Regions from separate parts of the Nocardia sp. NPDC004568 genome, predicted to be linked through region 2. Evidence: riboswitches for the same ligand, from Rfam matches in the RefSeq annotation. Region 2 holds a riboswitch; each other region holds the start of a gene.
The links. A riboswitch is a leader RNA that binds a small molecule or an ion and turns the genes downstream of it on or off. The one in region 2 is predicted to bind S-adenosylmethionine.
Positions count from the first base shown of each region.

Region 1 (9,785 bases), on a different contig from region 2:
GAGCAGTCCTCGGATCTGCAGGACGCGATCGACGAAGCGCTCGTCGTAGCTGCGGTACCCGTTCGCGCACCGCTGGGCGGCGATCAGTCCCTGTTCCTCGTAGTAGCGCAGCAACCGGCGCGCGGTGCCGGTGCGCCGTGACAGTTCTCCGATCCGCATTCCACCCACCTCGCTCGAAAGATTTGACCTTCACATCTGTGTGATGCTTCGACCATAGCCGAATGGACAACGAACTCTTCGACTACAGCGCCATCGTCGATCGCGATCCGATCCGGTGGCCCGGCGGTGCGCGCGTCGCGTTCTACGTGGGCCTGAATATCGAGCACTACCGGGTGGACCGACCCTCCACCAGTATCTTCGCCGGCACCGCCGGGCAGGTCCCGGACCCCCTCAACTACGGCTGGCGCGATTACGGCCCCCGGGTGGGATTCTGGCGGATCCTGGAATCGCTGGACCGGCACGGTATCCGGGCCAGCGCACTGCTCAACTCCGATGTGTTGCAGCGGTATCCGCGCATCATCGCGGCGGGCCGGGAACGCGATTGGGCCTGGCTCGCGCACGGCCGGAACAACTCCGTCCTGCAGGCCGAGATCGCCGCCGCGGACGAGCGCGCCTACCTCGCGGACGTGCTCACCACCATCGAACGCGGCACCGGGAAGCGACCGCGGGGCTGGATGGGCCCCGCCCTCTCCGAGAGTTTCCGTACCCCGGAATTGTTGCGCGAACTCGGCGTCGACTATGTCCTGGACTGGACCAACGACGACCAGCCCTATCCGCTGCGCGTTCCCGGCCTGTTCAGCCTGCCGTACTCGGTGGAGTTGAACGACAACACCCTGTTCCTCGGCACGGGGCTCACCGGACCCGATTTCGTCCGGATCGTGCGCGACCAGCTCGACCGGCTGTGGGCGGACTCCGAAACGAGCGGCCGAGTCCTCGCCCTGGCACTGCATCCCTTCGTCACCGGACAGGCGTTCCGGGCCCGGTACCTCGACGAGGCACTGGCCTATATCGTCGAACATCCCGGCGTATGGGTCACCACCAGCGACGAGATCGCGGCGCACTACGCGAGTACCCGGGCCGGGGAGACGGTCAGAAGTACGTCCCGCTGAACGGGTGCTCGTCCACCTCGAACAGCGCGTCCGCGGCCGCCGCGGCGCCGGGCCGGAGCTCGGTGACGCGGCCGGCGAGCGCCAGGTGGCGCCAGCGGGTGCCGCCGAGGTACGCGGACGCCAGGGCCGCCACGTCGGTGACGAGGTCCGCGGGCTCCTCCACCCGGGTGACCCCGCCGTCCTCGATCCGGTACGTGCCGGTGTTGGCGGGCAGGAGGGAATCGGTGACCGCGACGACCAGCGGCCGGCCGGGGCGATAGGTGCGCCGGGCCAGTGCCGCCTCGACGTCGACGAGCCGCAACCAGGTCTCGTCGTGCACCTCGGTGATCCGGGCCGCCCGCTCGTCGACCAGCAGTTGCCGCAGCGGGGTGTCGGGCGAGATCGCCGACAGCACGACCGCGTCGACGATATCGGCACTGAGCAGATGCCGGACGAGTCCGATGAAGGCGGCGGGAGTGGTGGCGACGAAATCGTCGACCACCACGGTCCGGCGTGGACCGCGCACCCAGTCCGGGGAATCGGCGGGTCGGTAGCGCACGAAACCGTCCTCCGCGCCGGGTTCCCCGTGCACGGCGACATGGCCCTGCGCCCGCAACAGCTCCTGCAACCGCCACCAGTACGAGGGGCGATCGATCGCCGCGGTCCACGTCACCTGCGCGGTCGCGTAGATCTTGGCGGGTACCTCCCAGCGTTCCGCGGGCGCGAGCAACCGGACCGGGCCCGCGACGGGCACGGTCTCACGGAAGCGGGCCCGGTGCACATCGATCTCGCAGCGCGCCGACGAGCCGGCGACGCCGTACCCGAAACGCTCGTAGATACCGCCCTGGGTGGCGCGCAGCGAGGCGACGATCTCCCCGCCTGCGGCGATCCCGATGAGCTGCCGGCGCAGCAGCGCGCCCGCGATCCCCTGCCGCGCGTGGGTGGGCAGGACGCCGACGTGCGTCACCGCGGCGTGCGGCAGACGCGCGCCACCCGGTGCGATCAGCCAGCTGGTGTAGGAATTGACCGTCCCGACCAGCTCACCGTCGACCCGGGCGCCGAGAGTGCGGCCGGGCTCGTTCAACCCGTCCGCGGCTTCCGCCGGGATCGGCGGGCCTCCGACCATCGCGGTACGGAAGACCTGTTGCGCGGCCCGCGCGTCTGCCGCATCGGTCAATATGTCGATTTCGACGGTCATCTCGGCTCACTCAGAGGTTCGGTATCGGGTTGCCGGCGACACCGGCCGGCACCATGTGATCCGAACCATCTTCACACGGCACGCGGTAGGTCACACCGCGCACGGCGCGCCGGCCCCGGTGCCCGATCCCCCGGTCAGGCCGGGGCGGGTCTCCGGAACCGGGTCCCAGCGGCCGCCGGAACAGGCGTAATCCCACTGCGGTCCGGTCTCGACCAGGGCCCGCACCGCATCGACCAGACGGTCCACGTCACCGGCCGTGGTGCCGAGCCCGATACTGGCGCGCAGCGCGGCGTCGAGCCCGAACCGGGCCAGCAGCGGGTGGGCGCAGAAGCGGCCGTCACGCACTCCGATCGCGTGTTCGGCGGACAGATAGGCCGCGACCCGGCCCGGTTCGAAACCGTCCACGGTGAAGGCGACGATTCCGACGCAGTCGGGGCTGTCGGCCCAGATCCGCAGGCACCGGACCCCGGTGATCCCCGCCAGCCCGGTGCGCAACCGGTCGGTGAGCACCCGTTCGTGTGCCTCGGCGGACGCGCCGAGTGCGATGAGAGCCGAGCAGGCGGCCGCCAGCGCCGCGGCACCCAGCACATTGGGGGAGCCGGCTTCGTGCCGATGCGGCGCGGCCGCCCAGTCCACGGTATCCGCGGTGACCGCGGTGACCGCGCCCCCGCCGGCCAGATACGGCGGTGCCGCGTCGAGCCAGTCGCGCCGCCCGGCGAGCACCCCGGCACCGTACGGTGCGTACAGCTTGTGCCCGGAGAAGACCACATAATCGATATCGGTGGCGCACAGATCGATACGCCGATGCGGTGCCAGTTGGGCCGCGTCCACCAGGATCCGCGCACCGTGGCGATGCGCGAGCGCGGCCAGTTCCGGCAGCGGTAGTACCTCGCCGGTGGCATTGGAGGCGCCCGTGACCGCGAGCAGGGCCGCGGGTTTCGCGCCGAGTTCGGCGGCGAGACGGTCGACGGTCTCGGTGAGCGTGCCGGCGGCGGGCACCACCCGGCGACCGCGGCCGGCCCAGGGCAGGAAGTTGGCGTGGTGTTCGATATCGAGGACCACGGTGTCGCCGGGCACGCAGGCGGCGAGCAGGTTGAGCGCGTCGGTGGTGTTTCGGGTGAACACCACCTCCTGGTCGGCGGCACAGCGCAGGAAGCCGCGCACCGTTTCGCGGGCCGACTCGTAGCAGCGGGTGGAGATACGCGAGGCGTACCCGGCACCGCGATGCACGCTCGCGTAGTAGGGCAGCAGATCGGCCACCCCCGCAGTGACCTGCGCGAGCGCGGGTGCGCTGGCGGCGTAGTCGAAATTCGCGTAGTCGCGGGTGCCGCCCTGCACCAGCGGTACCCGCAGATCGTCGCCGGAGACCCGGGCCGGGGCACAGGTGGGGTCGAGTACAGCGGTCATCACGTGATCCCTTCGATCGAGGGACTCCGGGTGTCGAACGAGCGGAGTCCGCGCTTGCCGCGCTCGGTCGAGCGGCGGCCAGGTCGTCACCCGGGGCACCCCACCGCGGAGGAGGGTTGCCGGCCAGCAAGCCGGGGCTCGATGCTGGCACTCATGACCTGGTGCGAGGGTGACAGACCCATCAACGGCTTGTCAACTCGACCCGTCGCGGACCGCGTCGCCGGGTCGGCGCGCACCGGCCCTCCCGGTGACCACCTGCCGTGCGCGGTCCCCTGACCCGCTGACTCGCGGTTCGAAACAGCGTCCCCGGCACCCGTTTCGAATCATCGTGATCCGGTCCGTGGCCCGGAGACGGTCAGGAGCGCAAGGTGTTCATCCGGGTGATCACCCCGGACGACCCGGTGCGCGCACCTGTCCCGATTCCCCGGCCCCGAACGGAGACTCTCGATGCCCGACCGAACAGGAGCCGCCACCCCGACGGCCGAATATCTCTGGTACATCCCGAATCAGGTGACTCCCGGGCATCGTGGTGACGCCGTCACCGCCGACCACAACAGCCTGGAAACGCTGACCACCCAGGCGCGCGCACTCGAGGAATACGGATGGCAGGGGGCGCTGATCGGCACCGGCTGGGGGCGGCCGGACACATTCACCGTCGCCACCGCGCTCGCGGCCCGGACCACGACCTTCGAACCGCTCGTCGCCGTCCGGCCCGGGTATTGGCGGCCGGCCCATTTCGCCTCCGCCGCCGCCAGTCTCGATCATCTCACCGGCGGCCGGCTACGGATCAATATCGTCTCCGGTAAGGACGACCTCGCGGCCTACGGCGAGGCCGAGGAAAGCCAGGCCGACCGGTACGCCCGCACCCGGGAGTTCCTCCAGCTGGTCCGGCGGCTGTGGACCGAGGAGAATGTCACCTACCGGGGTGCGCACTACCGGGTCACCGATTCCACCGTCACGCCGCGGACCGCCGTGCGCGCGGACCGCCCGCATCCGCTGCTGTACTTCGGTGGCGCGTCCGCCGCCGCAGAACGAGTCGCGGCGACCGAAGCCGATGTCCAGCTCTTCTGGGGTGAGCCGCTGGCGGGCGTCCGCGAACGTATCGAACGTTTGCGCGCGCTCGGTGACGAACTCGGCCGGGCGCTGCCACCGCTGCGGTTCGGCCTGCGCGTCACCACCTTGGTCCGCGACACCACCGAACAGGCGTGGGCCGATGCCGAGGCCAAGGTTGCCGAGATGGCGAAAACGCCCGACCGCGGCGCACCCCGGCGCGCCGCGGTCGGGCAGCAGCGCCTGCTCGACCTGGCGGCGCGCGGTGAAGTGCTCGACGACAACCTGTACACCACCCCGGGCACTGTCGGGGGTGGCGGCGCGGGCACGACGTGGCTGGTGGGTTCGGCCGCGGACGTCGCGAAATCAATACGGCGCTACCAGGATCTCGGCATCACCCACTTCGTGCTCTCCGATACTCCCTACCTGGCCGAGATCCGGCGCCAGGGCGCCCGGCTCCTGCCGCTGCTACGCGACTGAGCCGGGCGCACCGCGTCAGAGATCCAGCCCGGTTCCGTGGATGCCGTGCTCGTCGATGAGGGCGAGCTCGGCAGCGGTGAATTCCGGGAACTCGAGCGCCGCGAGATTGTGGTCGAGCTGCGCCGTGCTGCTCGCGCCGATCAGCGCCGAGGTGACCTCGGGCCGCCGCAGTACCCACTGCAGCGCGAGCTGGGCCAGCGACTGGCCCCGAGCCGCGGCGATCTTGTTCAGTTCGGCGGTGCGGCGCCGATAGGTCTCGTCGATGGCATCGGGCGACAGGAAAGTGCTGTCGGCCGCCCGGGCGCCCTCGGGGATGCGTTCGAGGTACTTGTCGGTCAGCAGCCCCTGCGCCAGCGGCGAATACACGATGGCGCCGAAGCCGTCCTGCCGCGCGGTGTCCAGCAGGCCGTTCTGTTCGGGACGGCGGTCGTAGATGGAGTACCGCGCCTGATGGATGAGCAACGGCACACCCGCTTCGCGCAGCAGTTCGGCGGCTCGGTGGGCGCGATCGGGCAGATAGTTGGAGATGCCGATATAGAGCGCCTTACCCTGCTGCACCGCGCCGACCAGCGCACCCACCGTTTCCTCCAGCGGAGTCCCGAGGTCGGGGCTGTGGTGGTAGAAGATATCGACGTAATCGGTGCCGAGATCGCGCAGGCTGTGCTCGAGCGAGGCCAGCAGTGATTTGCGGGAGCCGCCCCTCAGGTACGGGCTGGGCCCGATCGGGTTCCCGGCTTTGGTCGACAGGATGAGCTCGTCCCGGTACGGCGCGAGGTCCTTCGCCAGCACCCGGCCGAAGTTCTTCTGCGCGGCCCGATGCGGCGGACCGTACCGGTCGGCATTGTCGAAATGGGTGATACCCAGGTCGAAGGCGTGCAGGATGATCTCGCGCTGCGTCGCGAAGGGGTAGTCGGTGCCGAACTTCTGCCACAGTCCGAACGAGAACGCGGGCAGATCGAGGCCGGAAGCGCCGCTGCGCCGGTACGGGACCTTCTCGTACCGTTGCTCGGCGGCGGTGTAGGTCAGGTCGAAGGGGCCATAGCTCATCCGGACAGTGGATCATTCTCGCGGCGGCGGAGGCGATGGGTCGGCTCACGCTGATCGCAATGTGCGCCGGACCGAGCCGGTCAGGCGACCCCGCCGTTGACGTAGAGGACCTGTCCGTTCACCCACCGGGCCGGTCCGGCCAGGAAGGCCACCGTTTCGGCGATATCGGCCGGTTCGCCGAGCCGTTCCAGCGGAGACATCCGCGCAAGGCGGTCGACGGTGTCGGCGTCCTTGCCGTCGAGGAACAGCGGTGTCGCGGTCGGGCCCGGGGCCACCGCGTTCACGGTCACATCGCGGCCCCGCAACTCCCGCGCCAGGATGAGCGTCATCGCCTCGACCGCGCCCTTGGTGGCCGCGTAGGCGGCGTAGCCGGGCTGCTGGAGCCGGAGCACCGAGGTCGAGAAATTGATCAGCGCGCCACCGCGGTTCAGCGTGCGAGCGGCCGACTGCGAGACCACGAAGGTGCCGCGGACATTGGTGCGGTGCATCCGGTCGAACGCGTCGAGATCGAATTCTCGGCGCTGTGGCGGACTGCGACTGCGCGCCGCGGATACGCAGCCGGCCACACGCCCGTGGCGCGCCCCCGCTCGGGCAGGCAGTGGAAGATCGACTGCCCGACCAAGGCCGTACGGGCCTCCCCCACCGGCCGTCGCCGCTGACGGCCCGTATCCATCGGTGCGGTGGTCTCTCGGTGAGTTGCCGACCTTCGCCGGACCGGTTCCGGACAGCGCGATGTCGGCCGCACCGTCATTGCCGCCGGTCGAAGCCGACGGGTCAGTGCAGCGGGAAACCCTGGGCCGCCAGCGATTCACGCAGCCGGTCGCGCCCCTCGAGCGCTTCCGCCGTCCCCAGCCGGGCAAGGACCCGATCGATCCACGAATGCGCCAGATCCTGCTCGGCGTAGAACTGCGCGATGCGCTGCTCGTAGTCGTCGATATCGGCGAGCCCGGCGGGCGTGTAGGTCTCCTCGTGCAGCACCGCGGCCTGCGGCAGCCGCGGCTTGACGCGGGCGTTCTCGGCCGGATCGGGCCGGCCCACCACCAGGCGGACCAGCGCGTTCTGTGCGGCCAGCGCCGCGTCCAGGAACGCGACATAACTGGATTCCAGGTAGTCGGCCCCGTCCAGTGGCGCGCCGCGCTCGGCGGCCAGGCCGCGCAGCCGGGCGAGGTCCGCGGTCCACACCAGCAGCAGCGGGGCCTGCCGGATCTGTTCCTGGTCCCCGGCGAGCGCGGCGAGGCGGGCTTTGCGCTGCGGGTCACGGACCGCGACCACACTCCACACCTGCAGATTGGAGGAAGTAGGGGCGGACTGGGCGGCCGAGATCAGCAGTTCCAGCACGCCGTCCGGCAGCGGATCCGGCAGATAGCGGCGGATCGATCGGTGTTCGTGCAGCACCCGCAGCACCGGATTCCACTCGGCCGGCGCCGCCGGTGCGGGGGCACGGTAGCGCTGCGCCACCACCTGGTCCGGAGACGGTGCGGTCTGCGTCATGCTGCCATCGTCGCCGCCGCGGCGGCCACGGTCAGCGGTTGACCGCAGCTCGAGCCGAAACCCGGCCGCACCCCGGGCACCGTCGCTCAGGCTCCCGACAGATCCGCGGACAGATCCCTGGCCTCGACGCCCTCCGGCAGTTGCACCTCCTCGATCGGCTCCGGCCGATCGTCGTATTCGAGCCGCAGGGCCCGGCAGATCGTCGCGTGCATGTCGTACAGCGTGGTGATGTAGGTGAGTTCGAGGATCTCCTGATCGCTCAGCGCACCGCGCAGCACCTCGAACACCGCGTCGGGGACCCGGCCGCCGTCGTAGACGAGCCCGTCGGTGTAGGCCAGTACCGCCCGTTCGAGCGGGGAGAAGACCTCGCTGATCTGCCAGTGCGGAATGGCCGCGATCTTCTCCTCGGGCACGCCCAGCGAGCGCATCTGCTTGCAGTGCTGGGAGAAGACGAACTGACTGCCGCGGGCAAAGCCCGCCCGGCTCTGACCGAGTTCGCGCAGGGCCGGGTCCAGCGTCGCATTGCGGTAGACGGCGAAACCCCGGACCGCGTGCCGGAACACCTCGGGTGACTGGGCGAACACCGTCCACCAGTCGCCGGGCGTGGCATGGACGGTCCCGTGGTCGACGGCCGGATCCTTGTCCGGCCCGAAGAGCCGGTCGTAGTAGAACAGGATCCGCTCGTCGGTGACTTCGGCACGGGGTACTTCACGCAACCTGGGCACGGTGGCGCTCCTTTCGGCTCAGTGCGACGTGGGGACGCGGCGGTCGGCGGCGGTCTTCGGTTCGTGCGAGACGTCGGATTCGGTGAAGGTTCGTGTCCAGCAGGCGAATTCGAGCAGAACGCCGTCGGGGTCCTGGAAGTAGAACGAGCGCACGAAAGTGCCCGGATGCACCTCCCGGGAGACTCCGGCCCGGCTGTCGTCGTGATTGAGCACGCGACTGACCTCGATCCCCTCGGCCCGTAACCGCTCGTAGTACTCGTCGAACTTCTCCGGCGGCACGGCGAAGGCGACATGGTTCATCGAACCCACCGCGCTCACGAGTTCACCGGCGTCGGGCAGGCCCTTGGGTGCCGCCACGCCCGGCGCCGCGTCGGGTGCGTCGGCGAGCCAGAAGAAGGCGAGCGTATTGCCGTTACCGCAGTCGAAGAAGAAGTGCTGGCCCAGGTCTCCGGGCAGTTCGATGGTCTTGATCAGCGGCATACCGAGGACGCCCGTATAGAAATCGATGGTCCGGCGCATATCGGCGCACACGAGTGCCAGATGGTTGATCCCGCGTAGTTCGTACCTCGGGTCGGTGTCGTTCATCGCAGTCCTTCCTATGGGCGACAATGTCGGGTGCGCGGCCGTTCCGGCGGTCGCCGCAGGAGCAAAACATGACTTGACAGTCATGTCAGCTTCGGGAATAGTCTGTCCCGTGGCGAAGTCATCTGTCAACAGTTCCCCCGCCTCGGTCGACACCCTGACCCCGCGGGGACGCAAGACGCGTGACGCTCTGCTGGACGCGGCCCGCCGCGTCTTCGAGACGGTCGGATTCCTGGACGCGCGGGTCGAACTCATCGCCCAGGAGGCCGGGGTCTCCTACGGCACCTTCTACCGGTACTTCGAATCCAAGGACGATGTCTTCGGCGAACTGAGCAACCGGCTCTTCGAGGATATGCACCGGCGCGAGTCCGCCGCGGCCGATCTCTCCCCGGCCGAACGCCTGATCGCCTCGAACCGGTCCTACTACCAGGCCTACCGGCGCAACGCGCCCATGATGGCGATCATCGAACAGGTCGCGACCTTCAACGAGGAATTCCGCCTGCTCCGGCACGAGCACCGCCGCCAGCTGATCGATCGCACGGCCCGCGCGATCGCCCGCTGGCAGTCCGAAGGCCTGGTGCCCACCGGTCTCGACCCCGAACTGGCCGCCCGCGCCATGTCCGCCATGGTGGACCACACCCTGTACCTGTGGCTGATCCAGGGCGAGGACGCCGACGAGGAGGCGCTGCTCGCGACCCTCGACCAGATGTGCGTCGG
Region 1 covers NZ_JBEXLL010000001.1:19,055-28,839, reverse strand. The annotation lists gene ABZV91_RS00145 (MerR family transcriptional regulator) at 1-159, opposite strand, end outside; gene ABZV91_RS00140 (polysaccharide deacetylase family protein) at 222-1,109, shown strand; gene ABZV91_RS00135 (GNAT family N-acetyltransferase) at 1,090-2,286, opposite strand; gene ABZV91_RS00130 (aminotransferase class V-fold PLP-dependent enzyme) at 2,377-3,693, opposite strand; SAM riboswitch class IV at 3,739-3,852, opposite strand; gene ABZV91_RS00125 (LLM class flavin-dependent oxidoreductase) at 4,141-5,223, shown strand; gene ABZV91_RS00120 (aldo/keto reductase) at 5,239-6,270, opposite strand; gene ABZV91_RS00115 (SDR family oxidoreductase) at 6,351-7,082, opposite strand; gene ABZV91_RS00110 (nitroreductase family protein) at 7,045-7,761, opposite strand; gene ABZV91_RS00105 (carboxymuconolactone decarboxylase family protein) at 7,848-8,486, opposite strand; gene ABZV91_RS00100 (VOC family protein) at 8,505-9,071, opposite strand; gene ABZV91_RS00095 (TetR/AcrR family transcriptional regulator) at 9,181-9,785, shown strand, end outside.
Region 1: another riboswitch for S-adenosylmethionine. It lies ahead of ABZV91_RS00130 (aminotransferase class V-fold PLP-dependent enzyme); the one in region 2 lies ahead of ABZV91_RS29035 (rhodanese-like domain-containing protein).

Region 2 (9,785 bases):
TCATCTGGATGTTCCCGCAGATACTCCGAGATCCGGAACCCCGCCGGCATCCCTTCCCGCAGGCTCTTGTGAAAACCGAGCATGAAGTCCAGCACCTTGTTAACCCGCGCCGTCTCCACCTCACCGGCCGGTTGACGGGTGCCATCAGAGAGGTAGTGCGTGGTTTCGTTGTGAATTGTGACCGCATCCACCTCGTCGATCGTGACGGTACGACCCGGCGGCCGGGAGTCCTTCAATGAGGATGTGGCCCGCTCGTCGTAGGTCAGATAGATCACCGTGGGCTTGTCGAACTCCACCGGATGATCCGGATTCCATCGAGACACGCCATAGCCGAGACTCTCGAAGATCGGTGCGCTCTCGCTGCGCCCCTCATTGGCCAGCAACTCAGTCGTGGTCAGCACATGATGCATCCGCAGCCGCTGCTCTCCGTCCACCACGACCGGCTTCCCACGCGAAAGCTGATGCAACGAGTCCAGGAAGCCGACCACCGTCTTGCCCTGGCCGGTGCCCATCTGACGCATGAACCCGTTCAGCCCGAGAAGATAAGCCTTCCCTTGATTCGAGCGCGGAACTATAGCGTGCTTCCCTTCGCCCTGCGTCCCGGCTTCCACCGCGGCCATCATCCGCACGATCGCCTCGGCCTCGTCCCCCACCTCCATCACCCGCCGGCGCTGATCCCACGACTCGTCCAGCAACTCTTCCCGGCGGGCGATATACACCTCCAGTACCTTCTGTGCCGCCGCCGTGTACTGCCGGCCCTGCTCTGCGGTGAGGTCGCTCTTCTCGGCGTCATGCACCACCAAATTCCCCAGCAGACTTCGCATTTCCGCCATGGACCCACCCAGATCCAGATTGGACAGGCTCTCCTGATATTCCTCCAGCGCGTGCGCGACCGCCTCATCGGCCACCCGCCGTTCCTGCTCGATGGTGGCGGCTGCGTCGTCCTGACCGATCTCACCGGCCGCGACCCGCGGCGTGATCGACCTACCGGTCTGCTCAGCGGCTTCGTGCAGAGCGTCGTACACCCGACCGAGAACATCCCGATGCTTCTGCAGCGCCCCCTTGTACGCCTGCTCCGCTGCTTCCTGATCTCCTGTTTCGCGGGCCTCGGTCAACTGTCTTTCATGGGCAGCAAGGTCGGCTCTCGACGCCTCGGCAACCTGTCGGAGCCGCTGCCGGTACTCCTGCGCCGCTGGTCCGTGATCGACTGCGGGCGGCGCCACACCGAATTCGCGTTCAGCAACCGCTATGGCCGAATTCTCGCCGGTCTGCCCGGCCGTAGCCAACCGATCACCATGGCCCGCAGCGTAGAAGCTTCCCGAAGCCCTCCTGCCATCCAGCCCCTCGGACACCTGCTCGGCGACCGCCGGTCCGGCGGCCGCCTCGACCGCGCCGCCCGCATGTTCGGTGCCCTCGCCCGAACTCGGATTCCCATCCGGAACGGTCGGGCCCGAAGCGGGAAGTTTTTCCGGAGCAGCCGGGTGCGCGAGGGAAGCCGGCTGCCCGGGTCGGCCGAGGATATCGAGCGTGAGAGATCTGATCATGCCCAGCCGTGACTCCCGAACCGGCTCAGAAACCTTCCAGTCGGTTCTGGCGTGAGTTGGCGCGTGACCTCGCGCGTGGAGCAGACCTTCGGCCACCCCCATGACCGCCCCGCCGACCATCTCCGATTGCTTCAGGCTGCACTCGCCGGTCGCCATAGAGGCCGCGGCGGCCCCGCCGACGGCAGCCAGGGTGCCGGCGCCCAAAGCAACCAGTGCTGTCCCCGGCATCAACGGTGTCCGGGCCGGAAGCACAGCCTGTATTCCTTTGGCCCCCAGGACAGCTGCGAGCCCGGAACCCGCCCCCGACAGCGCCGAGACCCCGACCGATGCCCAGTCGATGCCGTCGCGCTTGCCTTCCCAATGAATCTGGTACAACTGCACCGTCAGATCGACACCGGCTGTGATCGCGGAGAACGCCGCCATCGGACCCGCCAGCATGCCGGCCCGCGCCGCCGCCCGGACAGCTTGCTCGCCGAGACGCGCGGCCACGAATGCCCGGAATGCGGCCAGATGTATGGCCCGTGCACGAGCCAGGACAGACATGACATTCAGGGGGTTCCACAGAGCGATCCCCAGCTCCAGAACCGTGATCGCGCCGAAGGCGTACATCATGTACGTCTCTTTCTCGGTCTCGACGGCGCTGCTTGCACAGTTTTCGGCCACAGCACAGCAGAACCTGGAGATGTCCGCGGTCGCCGAACTCAATGTTCGCGCGATGGTGTCGAGTTGATCACCGAGTTCACCGAGCGCCGCTCCCGCCAGATTCGCGATCTCCGCGTCGATCCGCTGCACCAACTGCTCGAGTTCAGCCCCTGCCTGTTGCCATGTGGCGCTGACCCGGCCTCCCGCCGGCGTGTCCATCCGGGGCACCTCGCCGCCGAAGACAAGGGTCTGGATCGGGGCCGGCAACTCCGCCAACATCTGCAATGCCGTTTCGGTCACCGCACCGGCCCCCTACTTTTCGGCTTACCACCGATACCGGCCCCCCTACGCACGGTCTCCACCCCGAATCCCGAACCGTCGGCTCCCTCCCCCCGGCGGTGATTTCGCTGCTCGAAGCCGACTGCGTACACCGACGACGGAATGGACGACGACGACTGCTCCAGCAGCATTATCCGTTCCGGTCTCCCGCACGGGCGCATGCCCGAGACCGCCCACCACTGCTGCCCCACCGGACTCCGGCTCGCCGGAAAGTTCGATGTCAGGCGGTTTTCGCTGTAGTCCTTGCACGAGTCGTCACTATCGGTCGACGCTCCGGCCCGTCGGATCTGCCGCCGCTGTCGCGGTCAGCGACCGGCACAGTAATTTTGCCGGGTCGGCAACCCTGTCCTCGGTCCACAGCACGTCGGAGAAGGCGTCGGCCGGTTCGAACCGGCCCCTATCGAAACTGCCGCCGCTCAACTGATCCCGCCACCGCGTATACCGGGACACCACACGCCCTGGATGGACACCAGGATACCTCTGGTAGTCCTCCACAGACACCGCGACCACCTCCCGCTGCGCCCATGATGCCCAGCCATCCCGCCGGCTTCCTCGACCGGGTTTGCGGTAGCGGGCTGCTCCGCGTGAACGGCACCGCCGGCCAGTTCCGGTTCGACTCGACCTCGGGTACCGGGGTTGTCGGTTGTCGATCCTGACGATCGTCGTATCCGGTGGGTAGCCGTTCGGCCGATGTGTCGCGTGCTTGCAGTTCTCTACGTCGTTCGCCATTTCGTGGACGCCCGCCCCTCTGCCGCCGACCGAGCCGTTCGCCGTCACCAGGTCGCTGTGATGGTCGGTTGCCGTGCACTCCATCGGTCCACATATGCGACCTGCTGTTCTTTCTGCCGACCACAAAAATACACCAAAGTTTCCGCCCTGCTGGATGCTTCGCAAAGCCGGCCCCGACCTACTCACCCAAAAGAACCGGCTGCCTCACCGCAAGAAGCCGGCTGCGACTCAACGAGACGAGAAGGAGGAATACAGACCGGAAAGGGCGGTCAAAGCGTCTACGAAGCGGCGGCGATCCGCAATACCGGCGGCGCGGACCCATCCAGTCGAGTTCACTCGAGAGGGCCGAAACCGGCGGTCAGGGTGCACATACCGGCGATCCACTGCCTCGAAGAAATCAGCTCAATGCCTGGTCCAGGTCGCCGAGGAGATCTTCGATGTCCTCCAGACCGACCGAGACCCGCACGACCCCGTCCGAGAGTCCGATACTCGCGCGGCCCTCGGGGCCCATGGCCCGGTGGGTGGTGGTCGCCGGGTGGGTGATGAGGCTTTTCGCATCGCCCAGATTGTTGGAGATATCGATGATCCGCAGCCCGTTCAGCACCTCGAAGGCCCGTTTCTTGGCGAGGTCGGCGGCGGCCTTCAGCTCGAAGGTCACCACGGTGCCGCCGCCGCTCATCTGCTCGGCCGCCAGCGCGTACTGCGGGTGCGACTCCAGGAGCGGGTAGCGGACCCAGCTCACGGCCTGGTGTTCGTCGAGGTAGCGCGCGATCCGCAGCGCCGAATCGGTGGACTGCCGGACCCGCAGCGGCATGGTCTCCAGACCCTTGAGCAGCGTCCAGGCATTGAAGGGGCTCAGCGCGGGGCCGGTGTGACGCATGAGCGTCTTGACCGGGCCCTCGATGTACTCGGCGGTGCCGAGGATCGCGCCGCCCAGCACCCGGCCCTGACCGTCGATGTGCTTGGTGCCGGAGTAGACCACCACGTCGGCGCCGAGTTCGAAGCCGCGCTGCAGCAGCGGGGTGGCGAACACATTGTCCAGTACCACCTGCGCGCCCGCGGCGTGCGCGAGTTCGCAGACCTTGCGCACGTCGACCAGGGTCTGCATCGGGTTGGCCGGAGTCTCGAAGAACACCGCGGCGGTGGGTTCGGCCAGCGCCGCTTCCCACTGGTCGAGATCCTCGCCGTCGACGAAAACGGTGTCGATACCCCAGCGGGGCAAAATCTCGTTGCACACCACGAAACAGGAGCCGAACAGGCTACGCGCGACCACCAGCCGGTCGCCTGCTTTCAGTAGGGCACCGAGGGCCACGAAAACGGCCGCCATACCGCTGGCCGTCGCGAAACAGGCTTCGGCCCCGTCGAGCAGGCGGATCCGTTCCTGGAAGGTGGTCACCGTCGGGTTGCCGTAGCGGGAGTACACATAGTGCGGGTTGTCGCCGGTGAACGCGGCCTCGGCGGCTTCGGCGCTGGCGTAGACGAAGCCGGAGTTCAAGTACAGGGCCTCGGAGGTCTCGTCGAACCCCGAACGGCTCAGCCCGCCGCGCACACCCAGTGTCGCCGGACCGACCCCTTCGGGTAACGGGCGTTCGAACGAACCGCCGCCGATCACGACTGCCGCCAGGGCAGGCCGTGGGCCCGCCAGCCGGAGCCGCCGCGATGCCCGAGTTCGTCCAGCGGGCCCTCGAAGCCCTCGCTGATGTTGTAGGCGGGTGTGATACCCGCCGCGGTCGCGGCATCGGCCGCGTGCGCCGAACGCTGACCGGAGCGACACAGGAAGAGCACGGGCGCGTCCGCGCGACGGTCGGACAGGGCGCTACGGAGCTGGTCCAGGAATTCGGTATTCCGGGCGCCGGTGCCGTCGACCCACTCCACCAGCAGTGTCGGCTTGGCGATGGCGCTGGTGTCGGGTACTCCGACGAATTTCCATTCGGCTTCGGTCCGCACGTCCACCAGGACCGCGTCTGGATTCTCGGTCAGCAGTTCCCATGCCTGCTGCAAGCCGATATCCCCTGCGTAACTCATACGTGGCACCTCCTGTGAATCCGCACTTGCCGCATCCGATCGATGCGCGCCAGGTCGTCACCCGGAGCACCCCACCGCGGAGGAGGGTTGCCGACCAGCGAGCCGGGGCTTGGCACTGGTACTCATGACCCAATCCAAAAGATTGCCCGGCGCGGTCGGGCCGTGTCAAACCCCGGTTGACGGCTCCGGCGAGCTCATCCGGCCGGCTGGTTACACACCAGCCAGTCGTCGTCGGACAGGAAAAGCCACCAGGTCGCGGTACGCTCCGCGCCGTCGACCCGGCTGGTCACCTCGATATTCGCGGTATCGCCGGAGATGTGCACCGGGCCGAATCTCGTAATCTCGATATCTTTCCCGGTCTCGCCGGGCTTCAGCTGACCCGCCAGCGGGGAGCGGGCGGGAACGAAACCGGGGCAGACCGCTTCCCGGGGCGGTTCGGGCCCGTAGCGGTTGCTCACATCGGCGAACTCCCGGACCGCTCCCGCGATCCGGTCGGAATCTGTGACATTTTTCTCAGCGGGCGCCACCAGGCCGGCGATGAGTACGCCCACCAGGACCAGGGCCGCGACCAGCGCGGCCACGACGAACGGGGTGATCGAGCGCGGTCGCTCCTCGTCACCCGATTCGGTGGCCGGCTGCTCGTCGGCCGCTCCGGAATCGCTCATGACGACGATCATCCCTGGTCCCCGGATCGCACCGTGCCCGCACCCCGATAGAATCGCGGGTACCGGCGGGTACCACGGCACAGTGCTACCCGCAGAGACGTGGGACGACGAACGGTGAACAGCCACCCACGGACGGCGCGATGTAGGTGCATACGAGCCGCGCGTCAAGTTAGCCTAAGCTAACAACAACGCCAGTGATTCTTTCGACCGATAAGGGTGCGCGTAACAGATGACCGAGCAGAAGGAAGCGAACCGCCCGCTTCGGATCGCGATCGTCGGGGCCGGGCCGGCCGGTATCTATGCCGCTGACGCGTTGATGAAATCCGGTGCGGACGTCTCGATCGATCTGTTCGAGCGGATGCCGGCCCCGTTCGGACTGATCCGCTACGGCGTGGCCCCGGACCACCCGCGGATCAAGGGCATCGTCACCGCCCTGCACAAGGTGCTGGACAAGGAGCAGGTGCGCCTGCTGGGCAATATCGATTACGGTACCGATATCACGCTGTCGGATCTGCGGCGGTTCTACGACGCGGTGATCTTCTCCACCGGCGCCAACGCCGACCGGGCGCTGCCCATCCCGGGTATCGACCTGGACGGCTCCTACGGTGCGGCCGATTTCGTGTCCTGGTACGACGGGCATCCGGACGTACCGCGCACCTGGCCGCTGGAGGCGGAGAAGGTCGCGGTGCTCGGTGTCGGCAATGTCGCCCTCGATGTGGCGCGCGTGCTGGCCAAGACCGGTGACGAACTGCTGCCGACCGAGATCCCGCCGAACGTGTACGCGGGCCTGAAGAACAACAAGGCCGTCGAGGTGCACGTGTTCGGCCGCCGCGGCCCCGCACAGGCCAAGTTCACCCCGCTGGAGCTGCGCGAACTCGACCACTCCCCGACGATCGAGGTGATCGTCGATCCGGAGGACATCGACTACGACGAGGGTTCGGAAGCCGCGCGGCGGCATTCCAAGCAGGTCGATATGGTGGCCAACACCCTCGAGCAGTGGGCCATCCGTGACCAGGGTGACCGCCCGCACAAGCTGTTCCTGCACTTCTTCGAATCGCCTTCGGAGATCATGGGCGAGGACGGGAAGGTCGTGGGTCTGCGGACCGAACGCACCCAGCTCGACGGCACCGGCAATGTGAAGGGCACCGGCACCTTCAGGGAATGGGATGTGCAGGCCGTCTACCGGGCTGTCGGTTACCTGTCCCAGAACATCTCGGAGCTGCCCTTCGACGATCAGGCCGGGGTCATCCCGAACGAGGCCGGCCGGGTCCTGGTCGACGAGGACGCCGACGGCGCCGCGCGCTATATGCCCGGCACCTATGTGACCGGCTGGATCAAGCGCGGTCCGGTCGGGCTCATCGGCCACACCAAGGGTGACGCCAACGAGACGGTCGCCTGCCTGGTGGACGACAGCACGAATTTCGCGCCGGCCGAGAATCCGGAGCCCGAGGCCGTGCTGGAGTTCCTGGAGGGCCGGGGTATCCCGTTCACCACCTGGGCCGGCTGGTACCGGCTCGACGCGCACGAGCGGTCCCTCGGCGAGCCGGAGGGCCGTGAGCGGGTCAAGGTCGTCGAGCGCGAAGACATGTTGCGCGCGAGCGAACCCCACAAGGTCTGATCCATTCGTCCGCTGCTCCCGATCCGTGGTCGAGAGCAGCGGACACCTCCATCTATCAGGCATGCTGTAGCAGTGTTCGACGCCCATGTACACATCATCGATCCGCGTTTTCCGCTGATCGAGAACGAAGGCTACCTACCGGAGCCCTACACCGTCGCCGACTATCGGCGGCGGATGGCCCGGTTCCGGCCTTCCGGTGGCGCGGTGGTGAGCGCGTCGTACCAGGGCAACGACCAGAGCTATCTGCGCGCCGCCCTGGCCGAACTCGGCCCCGGCTGGGTCGGGGTGACCCGGCTGGATCTCGACGCCTCCGACGCCGAGATCCTCGACCTGCACGCGGCCGGAGTGCGCGCGGTCCGGTTCAACCTCAAACGCGCGGCGGCGGATATCGCCAGCATGACGCGGCAGGCGTTGCGGGCCTACGAATTGGCGGGCTGGCATGTGGAGATCTACGTCGACGGCCAGATGCTGGCCTCGCTGCAACCGGTGATCCTGAAGCTGCCGAAGGTGTCCATCGACCATCTCGGAATGTCCGAGGAGGGTCTGTCGTACCTGCTGGACCTGGTCGACCGCGGCGCGCGGGTGAAGGCGACCGGTTTCGGGCGTCTCGATATGGATGTCGCGACGGCGCTGCGCCGGATCCACGCGGTCGATCCGCAGGCGCTGATGTTCGGCAGCGATCTGCCCGGCACCCGCGCGGGCCGGCCGTTCCGGGAATCGGATGTGGAGCTGATCTGCGATGTGGTCGGCACCGATATGAACGCGGTGCTGGAGGACAATGCCCGCGCGTTCTACGGGTTGCCCGCGATCGAGCGCACCACCGAGGATCCCACCCCCACGCTGCCGCTGTTCGTCCCGCCGCGCGACGACAGGCCCTCGGCGCACGACGGGTCGACACGTCCGCTGCCCGTCATCGAAAGACGTTCCGGCCCGAGCTGACGCGGCGCTTCACACCTACCGATATCGGGCCTGGGATCACCGCCGTCGAGGAGCGGATCGCTGCGGCGGAGAACCCGATCGACCGGGTTCCGCCGGCGGCGGACTTGCGGGCGCTGTGCTACGAGCCGGCGGCGTGCAGCCGACCGGCCGACAGCTCAGATGGCGATCGCGCCGATCACCCACACAACACTGGCCAGCAGGGCGCCGAACAACTCCACCAGGATGGAGAGCCCGACGCCTGTGATCGCCTGTTTGCTCGACACCCACGCCTGCCGGTTGTCCGGGAGCCGCTGTAATTCGGAAAGATACACGCCGCCAACGAAACCCACGAACAGCCCGACCGCCGGTATCACGAAGAACCCGACGATGCCGGCGAGGCCGCCCAGCAGCAGTGTCCGGTTCGGCACCCCCGCTTCCTTCAGCTTGCGGCCCGGCCACGTGTATTTCACGACCCCGGAGATGACCAGCAGAACGGTGCCGACGGCCAGTACCGCCCATGCGGTCGTCCCGCCGGTGACAAAGGCCCAGACGGCGATCGCCCCGAAGATCAGGATCACTCCCGGCAGGATAGGCACCACGATGCCGATGAGGCCGATCAGGATCACCAGGCCGACGACGAGTTCTCCCCAAACGCTCACAGCACCAAAGTAGCCCGGATCGGACACAGTCGCCGGTCCGGCGAACGAGTGCGGGCGCAGCTCGTTCCGGGCCCCTCGAGCCAGAGAGAATCTCGTTACCGGACCGGACCCTTCTCTGGTCCGCACGGGCTCCGGTGACCTCGCGATCGCGGCCGGCCGCGGCGTAGAGGTGGGCCCGTTCGGCGCGTGCCGTGGTGGATCTGTGTCGCGTGCATACGGGCGGGCCGTGCGGGTTGTTCTGTCGCGGGCCGGCACGCCGACCACTCGGAGAACTCGTCGTATCCGGCCGGAGCCCGGGAAGTGTGGGACCGATGCGCGGGCCTGCATGGGCGACGGGGCGACTGGCGATTTTCGTCTTACATGCACCGCCGCGGGTGGCTGACAATGCGAACGCGAGGCCCGACGCGCCTCCAGGTCGAATGGGTTGGAGTGGGTTACGTGAGCGGGAAACTATGGGTCGACCCCGCCGGTCTCAAGGCCAGGGCCGCGGCATTCCAGGAGTTGGGTGCCGAGATGCAACAGGTGGTTGCGCGGTTGCAGGCCGCGCTTGCCGCCGAGGGCCGATGGTGGGGCGAGGACGAGTCCGGTGAACAGTTCGGGCAGTACTACGAGCCGGACGCCGACAAGGCGATCAGCGCGCTACAGG
Region 2 covers NZ_JBEXLL010000095.1:6,677-16,461, forward strand. The annotation lists gene ABZV91_RS29025 (hypothetical protein) at 1-2,486, opposite strand, end outside; gene ABZV91_RS29030 (O-succinylhomoserine sulfhydrylase) at 3,652-4,866, opposite strand; gene ABZV91_RS29035 (rhodanese-like domain-containing protein) at 4,863-5,279, opposite strand; SAM riboswitch class IV at 5,297-5,409, opposite strand; gene ABZV91_RS29040 (hypothetical protein) at 5,474-5,944, opposite strand; gene ABZV91_RS29045 (FAD-dependent oxidoreductase) at 6,174-7,562, shown strand; gene ABZV91_RS29050 (amidohydrolase family protein) at 7,635-8,501, shown strand; gene ABZV91_RS29055 (DUF456 domain-containing protein) at 8,657-9,139, opposite strand; gene ABZV91_RS29060 (hypothetical protein) at 9,578-9,785, shown strand, end outside.

Region 3 (9,785 bases), on a different contig from region 2:
GCGTGCGTGAACCTCAGCTCGACCAGTAGTACTGGTGAACCAAGGTCCCGCTCCGGCGGGCAGGAACTTGAATTACTCGACCGAAGCCGAAATGCGTTCATGCTCCTTGATCTACGCTGGTACCCGCTTGAGCGGGAGGGGCGCGCCGGGGCACCTTCCGCCTTGTCCCGCTCTGCTGCGAGACGCAGATGTACGGCAGGAACCGTACATGCCGACGGGTATCCAAGCAACCTTTGCAAGGCGTCCTACTCGACAACGGAGTACACGAGCGAAACTCTTGCTGTCGTGGAAGCAGTTGCCCCGCGACCAACACCCAGGCCGCCCCGCGCGGGGACATCTACTCGGCGCCGACGTCCACCAGAGCGACCGGGGCCGAGTCGGGTACCCGGCAGGGCCAGTCGAAGCCTACCGTTACCGGAGCATGATCCGACCAACGTTCGGCGTAGGTAGCTGCCTTCTCCGTCACGGCAGACACCACCGTGGATGCGATATCCTTCGTTGTGTAAACCGCGTCGATCCGCCAGCCGGTGTCGTTGTCGAACGCGCGCCCACGATACGACCACCAGCTGAACGGACCGTCACCCTCCGGGTGGAGTTCCCGGACGACATCGACGTATCCGGCCGCCAGTTGCCGGTCCAGCCAGGCCCGTTCGGCGGGGAGGAAACCGGACTTCTTCAGGTTCCCCTTCCAGTTCTTCAGGTCTCGTTCGGTATGCGCGATATTCCAGTCGCCGGCGATGACGAAAGCCCCGGCGCGGGTGGACATCCGGGCGGCGAGCTCGTCGAGGAAACGGTACTTCTCCTCCTGCCGGGGCGTATCGGCCTCTCCGGTATGGACGTACACGCTCGCGACGGTCACCTCGTCGAAGTCGACCTCGAGGTAGCGGCCGGTGGCGGCGAACTCGCTGTCGGGTTCGATCCCTACCCGCACCGCTCGCATCGGCCGCCGCGCCAGCACCCCCACCCCGGCCCGCCCCTTGGCGCCGGGCTCGGCGTGGGCGAGCGACCAGCCGTCGTCCAGCGCGGGCGCGAGCGCGGCGGCCACCTGGGCATCGTCGGCCCGCGTTTCCTGCAGGCAGACGATATCGGCCTCGGTCCGGGCCAGCCAGGCCAGCAGCCCCTTGCCCGCGGCCGCCCGGACCCCGTTGACATTGACAGTGGAAAGGATGTACGGCACCGATCGACCGTACAATGACAAGTCACCGCTACTTGCCAGGAAGGGGTGACGACATCGATGTCAGGCACCTCCGCAACCGCACTGCCCGAGCCGGTCGGGGCTCTGCACCTGGGTTCAGGCGCGCCGCTGCTGCTCCTCCACGGAGTCCTGCTCTCACCGCACTGCTGGGAGCGGACAGCCACCCTCCTGGCCGCCCGCTGTGAGGTCCTCGCCCCCGCCCTGGCCGGCCACTGGGGCGGGCCGGAATTCCCGGACGGCCGGTACGCCGCCGCCACCCTCGCCGACCGGGTGGAAGCGCAACTGGACGACGTCGGCTGGCGGACCTGCCATATCGCCGGCAATTCCCTGGGCGGCTGGGTGGGGTTCGAACTGGCCCGGCGCGGCCGGGCCCGCACACTCACCGCGATCGCCCCGGCCGGCGGCTGGAAAACTCCGTCGCCGCTCCAGCTCCGCGCCGCCGCCAAGATCGCGCCGATGATCCCGGCCGCCGAAATACTCCGGCGCCTGGGCGATTTCCCGACCGAGAGCCGAATCCTGCGGTGGGCCATAGCGCACCTGCTGACCAAGAACACCCGGGCGGTTTCCCGCGCGGACATCACGGCGGTGATCCTGGCCGCGCTGCACTGCCCGGCACTGCCCGCACTCACCCTCGGCACGCTGCGCGGGCCGGCACTGGCGGATATGTCCGATATCACGACCCCGGTCCGGCTGATCCTCGCCGATTCCGACCGGGTCCTGCCGGCCCGGGCCCACGGTGGCCGGTTCCTCCGCGAGCTGCCGCCGGCCGCGGACCGGATCATGCTCGACCGGGCAGGTCATGTGCCCATGCTGGAGGCTCCCGACCGGATCGCGAATCTCATCGCGGAACATATCTACGCCAGCCGCGACCACCTGCGCGCTGTGTAATCGGCGGCGCGGGGTCGAAGCCCCCTCAGTGCCGCCGCTCCGGGAGGCGGCGGCGGTCGAGTCTCAGTTTCCGAGCAGCCCTTTCGCCACGTGGGTCACCTGGATCTCGTTGCTGCCCGCGTAGATCATGAGTGATTTCGCGTCGCGGGCCAGCTGCTCCACCCGGTATTCCGACATGTAACCGTTGCCGCCGAACAACTGTACCGCCTCCATCGCGACCTCGGTCGCGACCTCCGACGAGTACAGCTTCACGGCCGAGGCCTCCGAAAGACTCAGGGGTTTACCGGCCCTCCCGCGCTCGATGATGTTGAACACCATGTTCTGCACATTGATCCGGGCGATCTCCATCTTCGCCAGCTTGAGCTGGATGAGCTGGAACCGGCCGATCTCCTGGCCCCACAGTTTCCGGTCGCGGGCGTAGTCGGTGCACAGCCGAAGGCATTCGTTGATCACGCCCAGCGCCATGAACCCGATTCCGACCCGTTCGGCCACAAAACTGGATTTGGCGCTCTCCCGGCCGTCGCCGCCGCGATGTTCCTCGGTCTCGCCGAGCAGCCGATCCCGGCCGAGGCGGACGTTGTCGAAGAACAGTTCCCCGGTGGGCGAGGCATGCAGACCCATCTTCTTGAACGGTTTGCCCTGGGTGAGTCCCTCCATCCCCGCGTCGAGCACAAAGGTGAGCACTTTGCGGTCGCGGGACGGGGTGCCGTCGCCCTCGTCCAGTTTCGCGTAGACGACCAGGGTGGCGGCGAAGGGACCGTTGGTGATGAACGTCTTCTGACCATTGAGGATGTAGTCCTCACCGTCGCGTCGCACAGAGGTCTTCATCCCACCGAAGGCGTCCGATCCGGAATCGGGTTCGGTGATGGCCCAGCAGGCGATCTTGCGGAGGCTGACGATGTCGGGCACCCACCGTTGCTGCTGGGCGAGCGTGCCCCGGGACAGGATGGTGGCGCCGCCGAGGCCGGTACTCACCCCGAGCGAGCTACACAGACCCATACAGACGCCGGAGAGTTCGCTGGTCAGCACCGCCATCATCGTCTGCTGATCGAAACCGCCGCCGGACCCGTCCTTGTCCGCCGCCGCCGGCTTCTCCGTCCCGTCGGCCGCCGCCCGCTTCGCCGCCAGCTGCTTGTTCAGCGCCTCTTCCGCCATGGCGCCGATACCGAAATCCGCGTACAGCTTCCGCAGGATCGGATAGGGCAGCATCTCCCCGCTGTCCAATGCGTCCACGTGGGGTCGCACTTCCTTATCGATGAACTTCCGCACCGCGTCGCGGACCATCAGGTCGGTTTCGGACCATTCGAACATCGTCGTTCCTCCGGTATTCCAGCTCACTGAATCGGCCGACCCCCGCACCGCGTGTGGGCCGCCTTGTTGACAGCCTGCCAGTTCTCGGGGCGCAGCGCTGCGAACCGCGGAATCCAGCCCTCCCGGCACAGGGCCTCGCAACAGGCGGCACCTATCCGGATTCCAGTCGGGCGCGTAACCGAACACTCAGCCGACAAGTCCGGACTCCCCCGGGCGAGCGGGCCGGCCACCGAACCCCCATGGGGCCGGGGTCCCTGGCCACAGACGAGCACCGGCGTCCCGACGCAGCGATTCGGGTAACCGCCCACCTCGCGGCGAACGCCCCGCGCCGACAGCGATCCGTCGACTTCTCACTGGCAGTCGACGCAACGGGCTCCGACCCGGCCGGACAGTATGATCCGTGGACGGCCCGATCGTTCTATCGCATTTCCGGCGTGGTCGATCATCGGGTCGTCGGCTTGCGGCTCCGAAGAGATTTCCGAGAGGGGTACCCGCCCGACCGGGAATGTGGTCGGGCGGGTACCCGATATGGTCCCCGACAGAGCCGCTGCCCCAGATCTGTCCGAGGCCGGCAATACTCGGCGGACCAGCGACACAGCGCGCGTGCGCGGGTCTGCGCCCCTCCCCCATGACTCGGGCGGTGCGGCGACAGGGCGACGTGCGTATTCGAAAGCGGAGTACATCGCCATGTTCGAAGCCCGGCGCTGTCAGCCGCTGTCGTGGTCGGAGAAGAAACTGCTCGATCTGGGTTGCATCGGCGCGACAATGGTGCGGTTGGGCCGCACCGGTATCGATCCACCTCCACTGCATCTCGCGTTCGCAGACGCTGGTGCCCACCGAGCGATCTCGGCGGCGGAGAAAATCCTGGGGCCGGGCGAGGTGAATACCGCCGCGGTCAACGGTATCGCGCGGGAACTCAGGAGTTATCGGGCAGCACTGAAGGCGGCCGACCCCGCCGCATCGGGCGAACTTCGAAAAAAGATCACGGATCTGGAACAAGTCTTCGACCGAGCCAAGGCGATCACACGAAGTTACTGGTCCGATGCGATGAAGTCATACGACATCACCGATCTGCAGAACAGACGTGATGCCGCGAAGGCCGAGGGCAACCGCCTTGCGTTCGAGAGAGCGGCCGGCATCGCCGACAAGTTCAACGAAATTCTTGCGGGCAAACCGAACAACGCCACCGAATTCGAGCGCATCGCAAGGCAGGACGAACAGCTGGCGGGCCTGCACGGGATCGCGGAGTCACTGCCCTCCGGCGATCTGACGGATGTCCGCGCGACGGTATTCAGCAAATACTTCTGGTCCGGCCAGATCGAGACTCTCGACGCGGCGGGCCAGGTGGCGCGAGATATATTCGGCAACCCGCAGGGACGGGCCGGCGACCTACCGGATCCGGACAGATTCGCTCCGAACGCGGACACCGGCCAAGTGGATATGTCCCGAGACCTCTACAAGGGAAAACCGGGATTCATCAAATTCGACTACGGATGGTACGACGAGCAGAACGGAAGCTGGTGGAATGCGAATCATGCCGAACATTCCGACGCGGCTCGCCGAGCCGCAGACCCGATGCGGTTCTACCAATGCGCGCCGGAGGTGTTCTTCGCCGGACTGGATGACTTCGATAGTTCTGTGATGTGTGTTGCTTTTACGCGAACCACGTTGACCTGATATCCCGAAGCCGGCACAGGTAGAGAATGGAAGCAATGGATCTAGCCGATTATCTCAACGAGGAAGTCGTACTCTACGGCATGGCGGAAACGCCATGTCGGGCGCTGTCCTGCGCTGCGGAACCAATTCCTACGTCTACACCGATGGGCAGACACCGAAAAGTACGGTGCGTTCGAAGTCACCGGAGTACTCGGCGAGGAGATCGACACCACGCCCGATATTCCCGCACACTTCGCGCATGCCCGCGAGCGATATTACGTGGTGAAGAATCCGGTGTGGAAACGCATAGGGTGAGCAGGCACCCCTGGTCAGCCGGGACTCCCCCAGGGGGAGCCGCGGAACGAACCCGCACCACCCCCGGCACGCACGGGAGCCCAGGACACGCACCCGAGCACGATCGGCGCCTGCGTCCCGGCGGCAGTGGCCGAACGGTCGGCACGGTGGTTCGGGGAATCCGATCCGGGCAGCCCTGTCTCCGGCGGTCCGCGTCGGGAGACCGAACTCCCGTTCCAGCCGGAAGTGGGCCGACGCCGTCCCACAACGGCGGGAGCCGCCGGTAACGACCACGCGATCCGCGGGATCGGCGATCGGCGTCCGCCTCGCCGGTCCCGCGGAGTCGGTCTGTCAGCGCAATGCGCGGGCCAGGTTGGCGTCCAGCGCGGCCAGGAACTCCTCGGTGGTGAGGTAGCCCTGGTCCCCGCCGACCAGCAGCGCGAGGTCCTTGGTCATCTGACCGCCCTCGACGGTCTTGATGACCACGTCCTCGAGGGTCTGGGCGAAACCGATGACCTCGGGGGTGTTGTCCAGTTTGCCGCGGTGTTCGAGGCCGCGGGTCCAGGCGAAGATCGACGCGATCGGGTTGGTCGAGGTCGGCTTGCCCTGCTGGTGCTGGCGGTAGTGCCGGGTGACCGTGCCGTGCGCGGCCTCGGCCTCGCAGGTCCGGCCGTCCGGGGTCAGCAGCACCGAGGTCATCAGGCCGAGCGACCCGAAGCCCTGCGCGACCGTATCGGACTGGACGTCGCCGTCGTAGTTCTTGCAGGCCCAGACGTAGCCGCCCTCCCACTTCATGGAGGAGGCGACCATATCGTCGATCAGCCGGTGCTCGTAGGTGAGGCCGGCCGCCTCGAACTGGCTCTTGAACTCGGCTTCGAAGACCGCCTCGAAGGTGTCCTTGAACATGCCGTCGTAGGCCTTGAGGATGGTGTTCTTGGTCGACATGTAGACGGGATAGTTCTGCTGCAGCCCGTAGTTGAACGAGGCGCGCGCGAAGTCCTCGATGGACTTCTTGAAGTTGTACATACCCATCACGACGCCGCCGTCCTCCGGCATCTGCACGACCTCGTGCACGATGGGCTCGCTGCCGTCCTCGGGGGTGAAGGTGAGGGTGACGGTGCCGGCCTGGAAGACCTTGAAGTCGGTGGCGCGGTACTGGTCGCCGAAGGCGTGACGGCCGATGATGATCGGCTTGGTCCAGCCCGGTACCAGACGCGGAACGTTGGAGATGATGATCGGCGCGCGGAAGATGGTGCCGCCGAGAATGTTGCGGATGGTGCCGTTGGGCGAACGCCACATCTTCTTGAGGCCGAATTCCTCGACCCGGGCCTCGTCGGGGGTGATCGTCGCGCATTTGACGCCGACACCGTGCTGCTTGATGGCATTGGCGGCGTCGACGGTGACCTGGTCGTCGGTTTTGTCGCGGTATTCGATGCCGAGGTCGTAGTACTCGAGGTTCACGTCGAGGTACGGGTGGATCAGCTTGTCCTTGATGAACTGCCAGATGATCCGGGTCATCTCGTCGCCGTCGAGTTCAACGACGGTGCCTTCAACCTTGATCTTGGACATGGATCTTCGTGTCCTCCTAAGACTGGTGCCCTCATTGCACGGCCAGGCGAACACGCTTGTGAGCGGACCCCAGCTGTTCAACAGACAACGTATACATCCCGCGTTGTCCACGAGACGTCTGGTGTAACCAAGACGAGCGTACTGCTTGCGGTGGTGTCACGGTGCAGCCAGCCCCGGTCGTGAGATCTCACAGGGGTGAGACTCGCCACAAGATTACCTGGTCGGCACGTATACCGATTTCGATCCGTATCGGCGCCCGGCTACCATATTCGGCAGGTCATGAGTGCCAGCACCAAGCCCCGGCTCGCTGGCCGGCAACCCTCCTGCTGCGGTGGGGTGCTCCGGGTGATGACCTGGCTTCCGAGAGCCGGGAGCAAGCGCACGTCAGGAGGTCGTCGATTTGTGCCGGTGTCGCTCGCGTTGACCGCGGCGTTCTCACGATTCGACGAGGAACCCCCGATTTTCTGGAGCACGACATGACCGATCACAGCATCCGTGGCGCGACCGCTACCGGAGCGACCCACCCGCACCCCGCGGTCGTATCCGATGCTCCCCGCGGCCGGGCAGCCGGATCCACAGCCGGGATTCATACGCTCCGGGCATCAGTACGGTCCGCCGTTTCCGTGGAAGCCCTCGCGTGAAGGCGGGCACCGAATCGACCACCGCTCGTCCGGTGGCCCAGTTACCGCCGTCCGACGGCACCCTCGGGTATGTGGACATCGGCGAGCTCACCCTGGAGAACGGCGCCCGCCTCCCCCAGGTCCGGCTGGCCGTGCAGCGCTGGGGGGAACTGTCCCCGGCGATGGACAACATCGTCCTGATCGAGCACGCGCTGACCGGTGACTCCCATGTCTCGGGTGACCCGAGCGAAAACCATCCCCAGGCCGGATGGTGGAACGGGATGGTCGGCCCGGGGGCGCCGATCGACACCGACGAGTGGTGCGTCGTCGCGACCAATGTCCTCGGCGGCTGTCAGGGCAGCACCGGCCCGGCCTCGCTCGCGCCGGACGGCGCACCGTGGGGCTCGCGGTTCCCGGGGATCTCCATCCGCGACCAGGTCGCGGCGGAACTCGAGTTGTTCGACGTGCTCGGAGTCCCCCGGCTGGCCGCGGCGATCGGCGGCTCGATGGGCGGTATGCGCGTCCTCGAATGGATGCTGCTCGCCCCGCAGCGCCTGGCCGCCGCACTGATCCTCGCGGTGGGCCCCCGGGCCACCGCCGACCAGATCGGCACCCAGAGCACCCAGATCGCCGCGATCACCGGCGACCCGGACTGGCAGGGCGGCGACTACCACGGCACCGGTCGCGCGCCGATGGCCGGAATGGGTATCGCGCGCCGCATCGCGCACCTCACCTACCGCACCGAGGTCGAACTGGACAGCCGGTTCGCCAACCGCCCGCAGGAGGGCGAGGACCCCTGGGACGGCGGCCGGTACGCGGTGCAGAGCTATCTGGAGTACCAGGCCGAGAAGCTCGGGCGACGTTTCGATCCGGCGACCTATGTGCTGCTGAGCGAGGCGATGAACCGGCACGATATCGGCCGCGGCCGCGGCGGGATCGAGGCGGCGATGGCCGCCACCGACGTACCGTGCATCGTGGGCGGGATCGACTCCGACCGGCTGTACCCGTTGCACACCCAGCAGGAACTGGCCGATGGGCTCGCGGGCTGCCGGCATTTCGAGGTGATCTCCTCGCGGGACGGCCACGATGCCTTCCTCACCGAGGCGGCGGCCATCGGCAAACTGCTGGTCCAGACGATGAACCTGGCCCGCGCCGGGCGCTGAGCAGCGGCGGGGCACACCCGTCCCGCGCGGTCAGCCCACGCCGAGCGTGTTGATTGTCGCGGCGAGGAAGACCACGGCGCCGCCCAGCAGGGTCAGCGCGCCCACATCGAACGGTTTGCTGCGTACCGCGAGGAGGCCGACCCGGGCGGTCGGCAGGCACAACCGGAACGCGGCCGCGATGAGGGTCGCGCCACCGAAGAAGAAGGCGCCCCGGCGCCAGCGATCCTGTGCGACGAACACCACGGCGATCAGCACCACCACCGCCACCACGACCATCGGCAGGTGGCAGCGCAGGAAACCGGCCCATCGGCTGCCGGTGCCGGGATCGTCGTGGGTCGGGGTCGCGGCGTCGGTCACGGAGGCGATTGTTCCAGATCCGGCCCTCCCGGGCCACGGCCGCCGGCCCGGCCAGCGGCACCTCGGCCCCGGTGTCGAAAGCGGACAGCCAGGCCGCGTCGTGCTGACCCATGATCGCGTCCAGCAGCAACAGCCGCGTCCGCAGTTCGGCCCGGCCGGTGGACCCGGCCGGATCGTCGGGGTCGCCATCCAGACCAATCTCAGTTGCCGCACCGAATGGCTGGGCGAAGCCGACCCCGACACGGTCCCGCTGTGGTGCACCTACCACCCCCCGGGCAAACGCCCTACCAGCGCTTCCTCGGCAAAACCCCGGGAGCTCGCCGCGGCCGGTATCCGGTTCAGCGTCGGAGTGGTGGGTCTGCCCGGCCATCTGGAGCACGCCCGCGGACTGCGCGCCGACCTCCCCGAGCACGTCTACCTGTGGGTCAACGCCGCCGAGGACCACACCTACACCGAGGCCGAGGCCGAGGCCGCCGACTGGACGCCATCGACCCGCTGTCCCCTACAGCCGCGACCCGCACCACTCCCTGGGCCGGGCCTACCGGACGGGGGCGTCGGTCCTCTCGGTCGACGGTGTCGGCACCGTGCGCCGCTGTCATTTCGTGAAAGAACCCTTGGGCAACCTCTACGACGGCTCCTACCGCGACGCCCTGCGGCCGCGGCCGCGGCCGTGCCCGCGCGCCCGCTGTGACCGTCCTATCGGCTACGTCCATCTCGGCCCGGGCCGGTGGC
Region 3 covers NZ_JBEXLL010000063.1:1,718-11,502, forward strand. The annotation lists gene ABZV91_RS24400 (exodeoxyribonuclease III) at 338-1,177, opposite strand; gene ABZV91_RS24405 (alpha/beta fold hydrolase) at 1,235-2,083, shown strand; gene ABZV91_RS24410 (acyl-CoA dehydrogenase family protein) at 2,147-3,394, opposite strand; gene ABZV91_RS24415 (hypothetical protein) at 4,082-5,071, shown strand; gene ABZV91_RS24420 (NADP-dependent isocitrate dehydrogenase) at 5,696-6,913, opposite strand; SAM riboswitch class IV at 7,189-7,299, shown strand; gene ABZV91_RS24425 (homoserine O-acetyltransferase) at 7,551-8,696, shown strand; gene ABZV91_RS24430 (DUF3017 domain-containing protein) at 8,727-8,972, opposite strand; gene ABZV91_RS24435 (hypothetical protein) at 9,154-9,744, shown strand.
Region 3: another riboswitch for S-adenosylmethionine. It lies ahead of ABZV91_RS24425 (homoserine O-acetyltransferase); the one in region 2 lies ahead of ABZV91_RS29035 (rhodanese-like domain-containing protein).